3 regions of the Lysinibacillus sp. NPDC097868 genome follow, and region 3 is predicted to be linked to each of the others. Evidence: riboswitches for the same ligand, from Rfam matches in the RefSeq annotation. Region 3 holds a riboswitch; each other region holds the start of a gene.
What was found. Region 3 has a riboswitch for thiamine pyrophosphate ahead of thiT (energy-coupled thiamine transporter ThiT). Riboswitches for the same ligand answer to the same signal wherever they lie in the genome.

Region 1: another riboswitch for thiamine pyrophosphate. It lies ahead of thiC (phosphomethylpyrimidine synthase ThiC); the one in region 3 lies ahead of thiT (energy-coupled thiamine transporter ThiT).
Region 2: another riboswitch for thiamine pyrophosphate. It lies ahead of ACIQXJ_RS07770 (ABC transporter substrate-binding protein); the one in region 3 lies ahead of thiT (energy-coupled thiamine transporter ThiT).

The regions. Positions count from the first base shown of each region.
Region 1 covers NZ_JBIWBS010000007.1:94,839-98,123, reverse strand. Annotated here, with positions in the region: gene thiC (phosphomethylpyrimidine synthase ThiC) at 1-1,667, opposite strand, end outside; TPP riboswitch at 1,816-1,930, opposite strand; gene ACIQXJ_RS22715 (AEC family transporter) at 1,978-2,907, opposite strand; gene ACIQXJ_RS22710 (methyl-accepting chemotaxis protein) at 3,153-3,285, opposite strand, start outside.
Region 2 covers NZ_JBIWBS010000001.1:1,581,350-1,584,634, reverse strand. Annotated here, with positions in the region: gene ACIQXJ_RS07780 (sensor histidine kinase) at 1-148, shown strand, start outside; gene ACIQXJ_RS07775 (hypothetical protein) at 428-763, opposite strand; TPP riboswitch at 1,200-1,311, shown strand; gene ACIQXJ_RS07770 (ABC transporter substrate-binding protein) at 1,505-2,500, shown strand; gene ACIQXJ_RS07765 (thiamine-binding protein) at 2,501-2,794, shown strand; gene ACIQXJ_RS07760 (ABC transporter permease) at 2,791-3,285, shown strand, end outside.
Region 3 covers NZ_JBIWBS010000006.1:92,438-95,722, reverse strand. Annotated here, with positions in the region: gene map (type I methionyl aminopeptidase) at 1-553, opposite strand, end outside; gene thiT (energy-coupled thiamine transporter ThiT) at 809-1,369, opposite strand; TPP riboswitch at 1,491-1,598, opposite strand; gene ACIQXJ_RS22030 (magnetosome magnetite crystal formation protein family) at 1,727-2,059, shown strand; gene ACIQXJ_RS22025 (hypothetical protein) at 2,088-2,210, shown strand; gene ACIQXJ_RS22020 (AAA family ATPase) at 2,392-3,285, opposite strand, start outside.

The sequences.
Region 1 (3,285 bases), on a different contig from region 3:
TCTTGAGAAATTCTCATACTGCAAAACTTAGGACCACACATCGAGCAAAAATGTGCCGTTTTCGCTCCTTCTGCAGGTAATGTTTCATCGTGGTATTCTACAGCTCGTTCTGGATCTAACGATAAATTAAATTGATCTCGCCAACGAAACTCAAAGCGAGCCTTCGAAAGAGCGTCATCTCGCTGCTGTGCACCAGGATGACCTTTAGCTAAATCCGCTGCATGTGCTGCAATTTTATATGTGATAACACCTACACGTACATCTTCTCGATTTGGTAACCCTAAATGTTCCTTCGGTGTTACATAGCACAGCATGGCTGTTCCAAACCAGCCAATCATTGCAGCGCCAATAGCAGATGTAATATGATCATAGCCAGGTGCAATATCCGTTGTTAGAGGACCCAATGTATAAAATGGTGCCTCTTTACAAACTTCTAATTGCTTGTCCATATTTTCCTTAATAAGATGCATTGGCACGTGCCCAGGTCCCTCTACCATCACTTGTACATCATGCTTCCAGGCAATTTGTGTTAACTCCCCTAGCGTTTCAAGCTCTGCGAACTGTGCCTCATCATTGGCATCGGCAATTGAACCAGGACGTAAACCATCCCCTAACGAAAAGGCAACATCATACGTTTTCATAATTTCACAAATTTCTTCAAAATGAGTATATAAGAAATTTTCTTGATGATGGAATAGACACCACTGTGCCATAATTGAGCCTCCACGCGATACAATGCCCGTTACACGATTAGCTGTAAGCGGTACATATCGCAGCAACACACCTGCGTGAATTGTAAAGTAATCAACCCCTTGTTCAGCTTGCTCGATTAGCGTGTCACGATACACCTCCCACGTTAAATCCTCAGCAACGCCATTTACCTTTTCAAGTGCCTGATAAATTGGCACTGTTCCAACAGGCACAGCAGCATTACGAATAATCCATTCGCGGGTTGTATGAATGTGCTTACCAGTAGATAAATCCATAATATTATCAGCACCCCATCGTGTTGCCCATGTCATTTTTTCAACTTCCTCTGCGATGGATGAAGTTACAGCTGAATTTCCAATATTGGCGTTAATTTTCACATGGAAGTTACGGCCGATAATCATCGGTTCCGCCTCCGGATGATTTATATTAGATGGCATTATAGCTCGCCCCGCAGCAATTTCTGCACGCACAAATTCTGGTTTTAAATTTTCACGAATCGCTACAAATTCCATTTCTGGAGTAATAATTCCTTGTCTTGCATAATGCAGCTGTGTCACATTACGGCCATTTTTCGCACGTAAAGGTTTGCGAGAAAGCTTTGGAAAAACATTTTCCTTTATGCGCGGGTCATCCGCATTACGAAACCCATTATCCTCTGGCTTAATGGTACGCCCCTCATATTCCTCTACATCGCCCCGTTCTTTCATCCACGCACTACGCAAAGCTGGTAAACCCTTTGTAATATCGACTTTGTAAGTTGGATCCGTATAAGGTCCACTCGTATCATAAACTCGTACAGGCGCATTATTCTCTTCACCAAAGCTACCCGTTGTGGGGCTTAGCTTAATTTCACGCATTGGCACTAATATATCTGGGCGTGATCCTTCTACATATACTTTTTTACTTCCGTCAAAGCTTGTCATAATGTTCATGTTTTTTTCGCTAACTGTTGTCATTTACTATTCCGCTCCCTTTTACGTAAATTATTAAAAGGACCGAATCTAGCCCACTCCAACAAGTAGTATTACAAATAAAAAGCCGAATCCAAAAAGTATTGGATCCGGCTGTACATGTAAGGTTACATTTATCGCAAAGTTCAAGGAGTGCGAAGTTCATTAACTTTCCCACGCTGGTATGAGCCAGATCAGGTCCAAAGGGTCAAGAAACCTCAATGCGTTTCCCTCTCAGCCCGACTCATCAGACTCCCCTAGTTAAGCTATTCAGTTTGATGCTAGTGTAACAGATATTCCTAATAGATGGAAGTCATTAAGTAAATAGTATTTCTGCCATATAAATTACGATTGTTACTGTAATACAGCTAACAATGGTTGAAAAAAGCACCGTTTGTGCAGCGGTTTCTGATCCTAAATCATATTCTAGGGCTAGACTCGAGCTATTACGTGAAGTTGGGAATGCACTCGCAATAAAGAGCGATTGGGCCACAACGCCATCTAAGCCGAGGACAAAAATTATCAACAATGCAACAGCTGGACCTACTACAAGTCGTGTAAAACAGCTAACAAACACCGTTCTATTAAACATTGATTTAATTTCAAGCTGAGATAGTTGCGCACCGAGCGTAATAAGAGCAACAGCGATAAACCCATCAGCAACGTGGTCAATTGGAATACGGATAAATTGAGGAATGCCAATATTACAGAAATTCATTGCCACACCTATAATGAGCGCATGAATAATCGGCATTTTCAGGAAATCCTTCACAATAGCCATACCTGATTTAGTTGAAGAAATTAAATTATATAAACCATATGTATAGGTCGTTACATTTTGAAAAATAACGAGAATAACTTGAATGGCCACCCCAATTGGCTGTGTCACAAAAATCATTTGTGCCACCGGAATGCCATAGTTACCAGAGTTAATGAGTACAACACTATTTTTAAATACCGCTGCTTCTGTTTTCTTTAAACCTAGCCCCTTCGCTATAAAATGACTAAGCACCATTTGACTCCCAATAAAGAGCACAATAAATAACGCCACTTCACCAAGCACCGATAGTTCCACACTCGTTTCATATAAATTTACAAACACAGCTGCTGGCATAAAACAGTATGTAATAAGCTGGGATAGTGCTTTTAAATTAAATTGAAATTTCCTTTGTAAAAACGCCCCAAGTACAAGCAACACCAAAATAGGGGCAACAATTTTAAAGAAAATCATACCCAGATACATCATGGAGGAGACCCCCTTTCATCTTTCTATAGTAAAACTGTTCCCAAACTGGGTCAATGCCCCTCCCCGCTCAACTGTTTACATAAAAAGAGACTGTCCTTGGAAAAGGACAGTCTCAACGTGTCTACAAAGGAAATCAAGAGGTTTTACCGGCGATTTCCTCTGGTTTATCGGCGATTCTCAAGGATTTAGTGGCGATTCCTGAAATCTACGATAATATAATTAGCCATAAAAATGCCCTAGCTTAATTATGCAAGTTTAAATCGATTCACGACTTCTTGTAGCTCTTTAGAAATTTGGTTCATATTATTAATTGATTCTGCAACCTTTTGCATTTCTGCCTGTTGATCCACAGCAGATGCACTTACTTGTTCAGCAGAT
Region 2 (3,285 bases), on a different contig from region 3:
TAAGGATAATGGGGTTGGGTTTAATGTGGAGGAAAAGGGTACTGGCCTACGAATCATCGAAGATATTTGCCGAATGCTTGAACTACAGAGTACAATCCAATCTAACGAAAAAGGTACTCAAGTCACCATAAGTTATGCGCAACATTAAAACTTTAGTAATTGCAACAGCTCTAATTGAAAGCTTCTCAAAATCTTATTTGAGAACATCTTTTAACGTTGTAAATGCTTAAATTATATAACAATCGTGTGCTTTAGTTTAACTAGCAACAATAGAAAAATGATAGAAAAAAGGACTCGATTTCACTTAATAGGAATCGAGCCTGTTTTATTATACCCACTAACACGAATGTGGTGCTTAGCTGTATTGAAAATTTTTATGTGAATCTTTGTCTCTGTATTTTTAATTGAAATTTTCAAATGGCTAGTTTTATTTATTCAATTCCTTATATAAAACATATTTTAAAGCAGAAATTTCATCTTCAGACAGTTTACCTTCAATTTCGGATAATACTTCATCCTTACTAATTGAACCGTTTTGCACTTGTTCCTGAATATCAAGTAAACGATTAACGCCCACTTTTTTTATTAACACACGTGTCGCTTCTTCTTTAGTTTGGAAGGGAAGAGTATCCGGATTTGTAGTTGCTGCCTCGCTGGCAATTTCTTGAACCGTCGAATCGTTCTTGATATAGGATTTTACTTCTTCTCGTTTTTCGTCATCTAAAGTAAATTCCACTTTCTGTACCAAAATGCCATAAAGCATAGCCAGCTGCTCCGAGTAAAACAAGAAATACTACGGTAATTTTTAAAAGCTTTTTCATCAACTCACTCCTGACACTTTGAATAAAGCACAAACTCTCAAAAATCACGAAGAAAAAATGTTTTCTATAATTAGTTTAATTTCAAATATAACTAAATGACACATAGCAACTATCTTTTCAAAGGGTGATGGAAGTTATATCGTGTAGTATGGAGAATAACTCTTTTTTAACTTGTTGGTTTTGCAAAAGATTAACTGTTTCGTATTGAAGAATTTTTGATGTTCCAAATTCCATGCATAAAAACATTTCTATTTGCAAAAGTCATGTTGCAGAATACTTGTATAGTCCAATAGAAGCTCATTTTTATCAATTACGAAAATTACTAGCTTGTCATTTTACGATAGATATGGGTATAATAATCAACGAAAAGTTCATAAGTTAAGAATGTAGGGGGGCTGGAAGTTGCCAGCTGAGATTGCGTCCGTTTAGACGCTGACCCTTTGAACCTGATTTGGCTCGTACCAGCGTAGGGAACATCTATTCAAAAATATTCGTATACTATTTTTTGATACCGTTTGCAAACGTCTGGGATAATTCCTAGGCGTTTTTTGTTTAGGACTCATTATTCCGCCTAAAACTAGGTGTAATCTATTAGAAGCGATGCAAATGGCCTAAGAATACCTTTTCTGGTGAAAACATTCAATCTTGAACACTTTCAAACTACTAGACTTGGAGGACACAGCATGAAAAAGTGGTTTTTCGTTCTTGTTGCTGCATTATTAACATTAGTTGGTTGTAGCGAAAAAGAGGACAAAGAGGAAACAAGCACATTGAAAAAGGTATCCGTTGTACTGGACTGGACACCTAATACGAATCATACAGGACTTTATGTTGCGAAAAAGCTCGGCTACTTTGAGGAGCAAGGTTTAGACGTAGACATTATATTACCTGGTGATGCAGGGGCAGATCAACTTGTTGCATCAGGCAAAGCTCAGTTTGGCGTTAGCTACCAGGAAGGTATAACGCAAGCACGTGTTCAAGACGTGCCTCTTGTATCGATTGCAGCAATTATTCAGCATAATACATCTGGCTTTGCATCAGATGCTTCAAAAGGCATTACGTCACCAAAAGATTACGAAGACAAAACGTATGGTGGTTGGGGAAGCCCGATAGAACAAGCTGTTTTACAATCTCTAATGCAAAAAGAACATGCCGATATTAAGAAATTAGATATCGTTAATGCTGGAGATTTAGACTTTTTCACAATGATGCAGAAGGATATAGATTTTGCATGGATTTATTATGCTTGGACAGGTATTGAGGCGGAGCTTCGTGGAGAAAAATTAAATATGCAGTATTTAACAGACTATAGTGAGCAACTCGATTATTATACACCTGTACTTGCAACGAATGAAAAGATGATTAAGGATAATCCTGATGTGGTAAAGGCATTTGTTGCAGCTACTACAAAAGGTTATGAGTATGCAATTGAGCATCCTAATGAAGCGGCTGATATATTGCTTGAAGCGGTAACTGATTTAGATAAAGCACTTGTGCATAAAAGTCAGGAATGGTTAGTGAACAAATATCAAGATGATGCAGCACAATGGGGCGAACAAAAATTAGCAGTTTGGGAAAACTATGCGGACTGGATGACAAAGAACAACGTTTTAGAAGGCGAATTTCAAGCAGATCAAGCTTTTACAAATGATTTTTTACCAGAGAAAGGGGCAAAATAAATGGCTAATTCATTAATTAGTGTACAAATTATACCTAAAACAGAAAAATACGAGGATGTAATTCCATTCGTTGATGCAGCGATTGCGATTATCGATGCTTCAGGTGTGCGCTATGAAGTGCAGCCACTAGAAACGACTATGGAAGGTGAACTGTCTACCTTACTGCAAATTATTGAAGAGATGAATAAAAAAATGATTGAATTGGGTGCCATTAATGTTATTACGCAAGTGAAAATTTTATATCAGCCAACTGGCATTACAATGGGGACGTTGACGGAGAAGTATCGAGGATGAAACAGCTAGTAACGAAAGGAAGGTCGATTATTTTTATCGCCTTCCTGTTAGTTATCTGGGAAATCATTATCCGTTTGGCTGACATCCCACATTGGCTATTACCAGCGCCGAGTGCCATCGTTACTGAAGGTGTTCACTCTTATAAAACGTTCATGCCCCATGTGTTCGCCACTATACAGCTAGCGGTACTGGGCCTTGCTATTGGTATATTTTTCGGCTTGAGTGTTGCGATATTATTACACCGCTCAGCGACGGTAAGGGCATTTGTGTATCCGATTTTAATTGTGTCACAAAATGTGCCTGTACTTGTCCTTGCACCATTATTAATTATTTGGTTTGGTTTCGGGCTGTTACCGAAGCTGATTATTATTTGTCTCGTTTGCTTTTTTCCAATCGTTATTGCGGCCATGGATGGATTTCGTCAAACATCACCTGAGCTTAAGCATTATTTTGCAATGATAGGTGCTACAAAAGGTCAAACATTTTGGAAA
Region 3 (3,285 bases):
CGTAATAATTTAAAATATGGTTTGGCTCATCATGCAATGAACGACCTAATCCATGACCTGTTAAATTCATAATAACAGTTAAATCATTTGCATAAGCTTCACGCTCTACAGCTTTCCCAATTTGGTTTAATTTAGAACCTGCTTTTACTTTTGTCATAGCGCGATCAAAGGCACTTTTTGCTACGCGGCAAAGTTTTTCTTTATCCTCGTAACCTGCCCCTACTACAAATGAAATACCTGTATCTGCAAAATAGCCATTTAGAGAACCGGATACGTCAATATTTACAATATCCCCTTCTTGTATAACACGTTGTCCTGGAATACCATGGGCAACCTCCTCATTGACACTAATACAAGTGTATCCTGGGAAATCATATTCACCTTTAGGACCAGAAATAGCTCCTGCTTCAGCAAACATGCTGCCTGCAATTTCATCTAATTCAAGTGTTGTCACACCCGGTTTTGTAGCTGCCTTCATTGCCTCACGAATTTCTGCACAAATACGACCAATTTTTTTAAAGGCTTCAATTTCTTCTTGCGTTTTTACAATCATTTTTAACGTCCCTTTCATCTAATATCTATTCATTAATATAACATAACTTTATATGTCCATAACGCCAAACGCTTTAATTATTCTATGCCAACATTATTTCATAAGTACCATACAAATAAAAAACAGACCTTTTTAGAAGTTCTTCGACTAAAAAAATCGACCAAATTAATGTGGAGACCTTGAATTATATAAAAAAATAGCATACTAAGTAACACTTAGCATACTATTTTCACTTTTAGGACAGTCTTATAGTGTTTAAGATTTCCGCTGCATTAATTGTGGCGCAGCTGTAAATAATAGCACACCAACAATTGCTGTTAAAATTGTTGCTGGAAGCATGTATGTTCCATTGTATATGATTGAATAAATCCATGCGTTTTGCTCACCTGCATATTCTGCAAAAAATACTGCACCTGCAATTGTATGAGCTAAATAACGTAGGAAGCCTGCTAATACCGTACCGATTACAATGTAAAGGGCCATTTTCTTTTTGTTTAAGGCTATTGTCGCTTTAAATACTGGTCCGCGTACTACTGCCGCTATTCCAACTACTTTAAAAGCTACCCCGTAATCTAGTAATCCTTGAAGCCAATGCACAATGTACGAGTTAAACATCGTTTGCATAACACCAATCAGTAAACCTGTTGTTAGCCCAGCAAAGAGACCCCAACGAAATGCCATTAAGATGATTGGTATCATTACTAAGCTTACTGAGCCACCTTGTGCCCATACTTTAAAGGAAACTTGATCGAGTACAAGTCCTACCGCTGCGAAAATTGCAATTTCCACCAGCATGAGTAATCTTTTTTTGTCCATATTATTATTCTCTCCTTTGTTCCGATGTAGGATACAAGAGCAGGAATAGAAATCATTTTGAGATGCATGTCAATCCGGCATAAAAAAACGATGCCAGGACAGAGCCTCACATCGTAAAAGTGTCGGTTTCTATCCACATCCCTACGCAAGCGTTAACTTACAGGTTCGAAGAGTAAAGGCATTACGTGCCCAGTCTCAGCTGACATCATCAGCTCCCCTTGTGGTCGTTACATCTAATTTTTTTGTTGAACACCCTCATTGTACGCAAACACTTTTGCAATTACAACCTTTTCAACATTAATTTTTTTGAAACTTTCGAGTTTTCTATGCGTAAATAATTAAAAAGGAGGGACTACTATGGAGAACCAAAAAATTTTATCTGCCTTTAGTTATCTCAGTATTTTTTTTGCACCATTTATCGTTCCGTTAATCGTTTATTTTGTATCAAAAGATAGTGATGTCAAAAGACACTCCATCAAAGCACTTATTTCCCATTTAATACCATTTGTCTTTGGTGTCATTTTCTTTATCGTCTTTATATTTTCTACTATGTCATTGAACACGTTTGATCCTTCTTCTAATGGGAATACATTTATTATCATATGGTTTGTATCTTTTGGTATTTATTTACTCGTTTCATTAGGCATTGTCATTTGGAATATTGTTCAAGCTGTACGAGTTATCCGTTAAAATTTAGTACTAAGGAGCTGTCGTATTTATGAAAGTATCAAAGGTAGTTAAAACTGCTATAAAATTAGCGCCCATCGTTATTCCGATTGTCAAAAAAGTGGTCGCAGCAAAAAAAGGAACTACACCAAACGTAACGACACACAAAAAATAATAGCCAAGAGGCTCCTATAACGTAAAAACCCACTTCGCTTTCCGGCGGCGCAGCATTCTTTAAGCCGCAGGAGACTTTGTGGGTTTTTACTTTGTAAAATTGTTTGAGTGACTGGCACTTTTGTTTGTCTAACCCTACTGGCAGTGCCATAAAAATTCAGAATTATTTGAGTGACTGGCACTTATTTTACTTCAAAATGGGTTGTACTATGTCCGCTCAACGTTTTTTCAACGTGTAGTACTGCCGGCATTGCAGCCTTTAACTCTGCCACATGTGAAATAACACCAATCATTCTTCCAGAGTCTTGTAAATCAATTAGCGTATCAATCGCTTTATTTAACGCTTCCTCATCCAATGAGCCGAAGCCCTCGTCAATAAACATTGTTTCGATACGAATATTGCCTTGGAAGCTTTGAATTACATCGGCCATACCTAATGCAAGACTTAGCGATGCATTAAACTTCTCTCCACCAGATAATGTTTTGACATCTCTTAATTGATCTGTATATGCATCATAGACATCCAGCCCAAGCCCACTTTGCTTTGCATGTTTCTCTAACCGATCTGAACGGCGCAGTTCAAACTGTCCATTCGATAAATGGAATAAACGAATATTTGCAGCCGCGGTAATTTTATCTAAATAATTGATTTGAATATAACGCTCAAAGGAAAGTTTTTTCGGATTTTGACCATTCAACACTGTGTAAAGCTCTTTTACACGACCTGCTTCTTTTTCAAGGACACGGATTTCCTTTGCCGTTTCCTCTACTTTATCAATAAAGTCCGCACATGCCTTTGCATAGTTTTGCGTCTGTTGTAAGGTTTTAAATGCTTCCTCATATGTGGCACGGAGCATCTCAAGCTTTTCCTCTAATACTGCTAGATTTTGCTTCTCTTTTCCTTCAAGATGCTTTGCTCCATCTTCAATTTGTTGCTGTAAGGAATGTAGTTGTAAGGCATAATCACGACATTCTTTACGTAAATCATCAATTTGACTAATGCTACGCTTTGCAGCAGCATAGTCTTCATAGGTTGCAAAACCAACATCTTTCATGCTTACTAAAAACTGTTCACG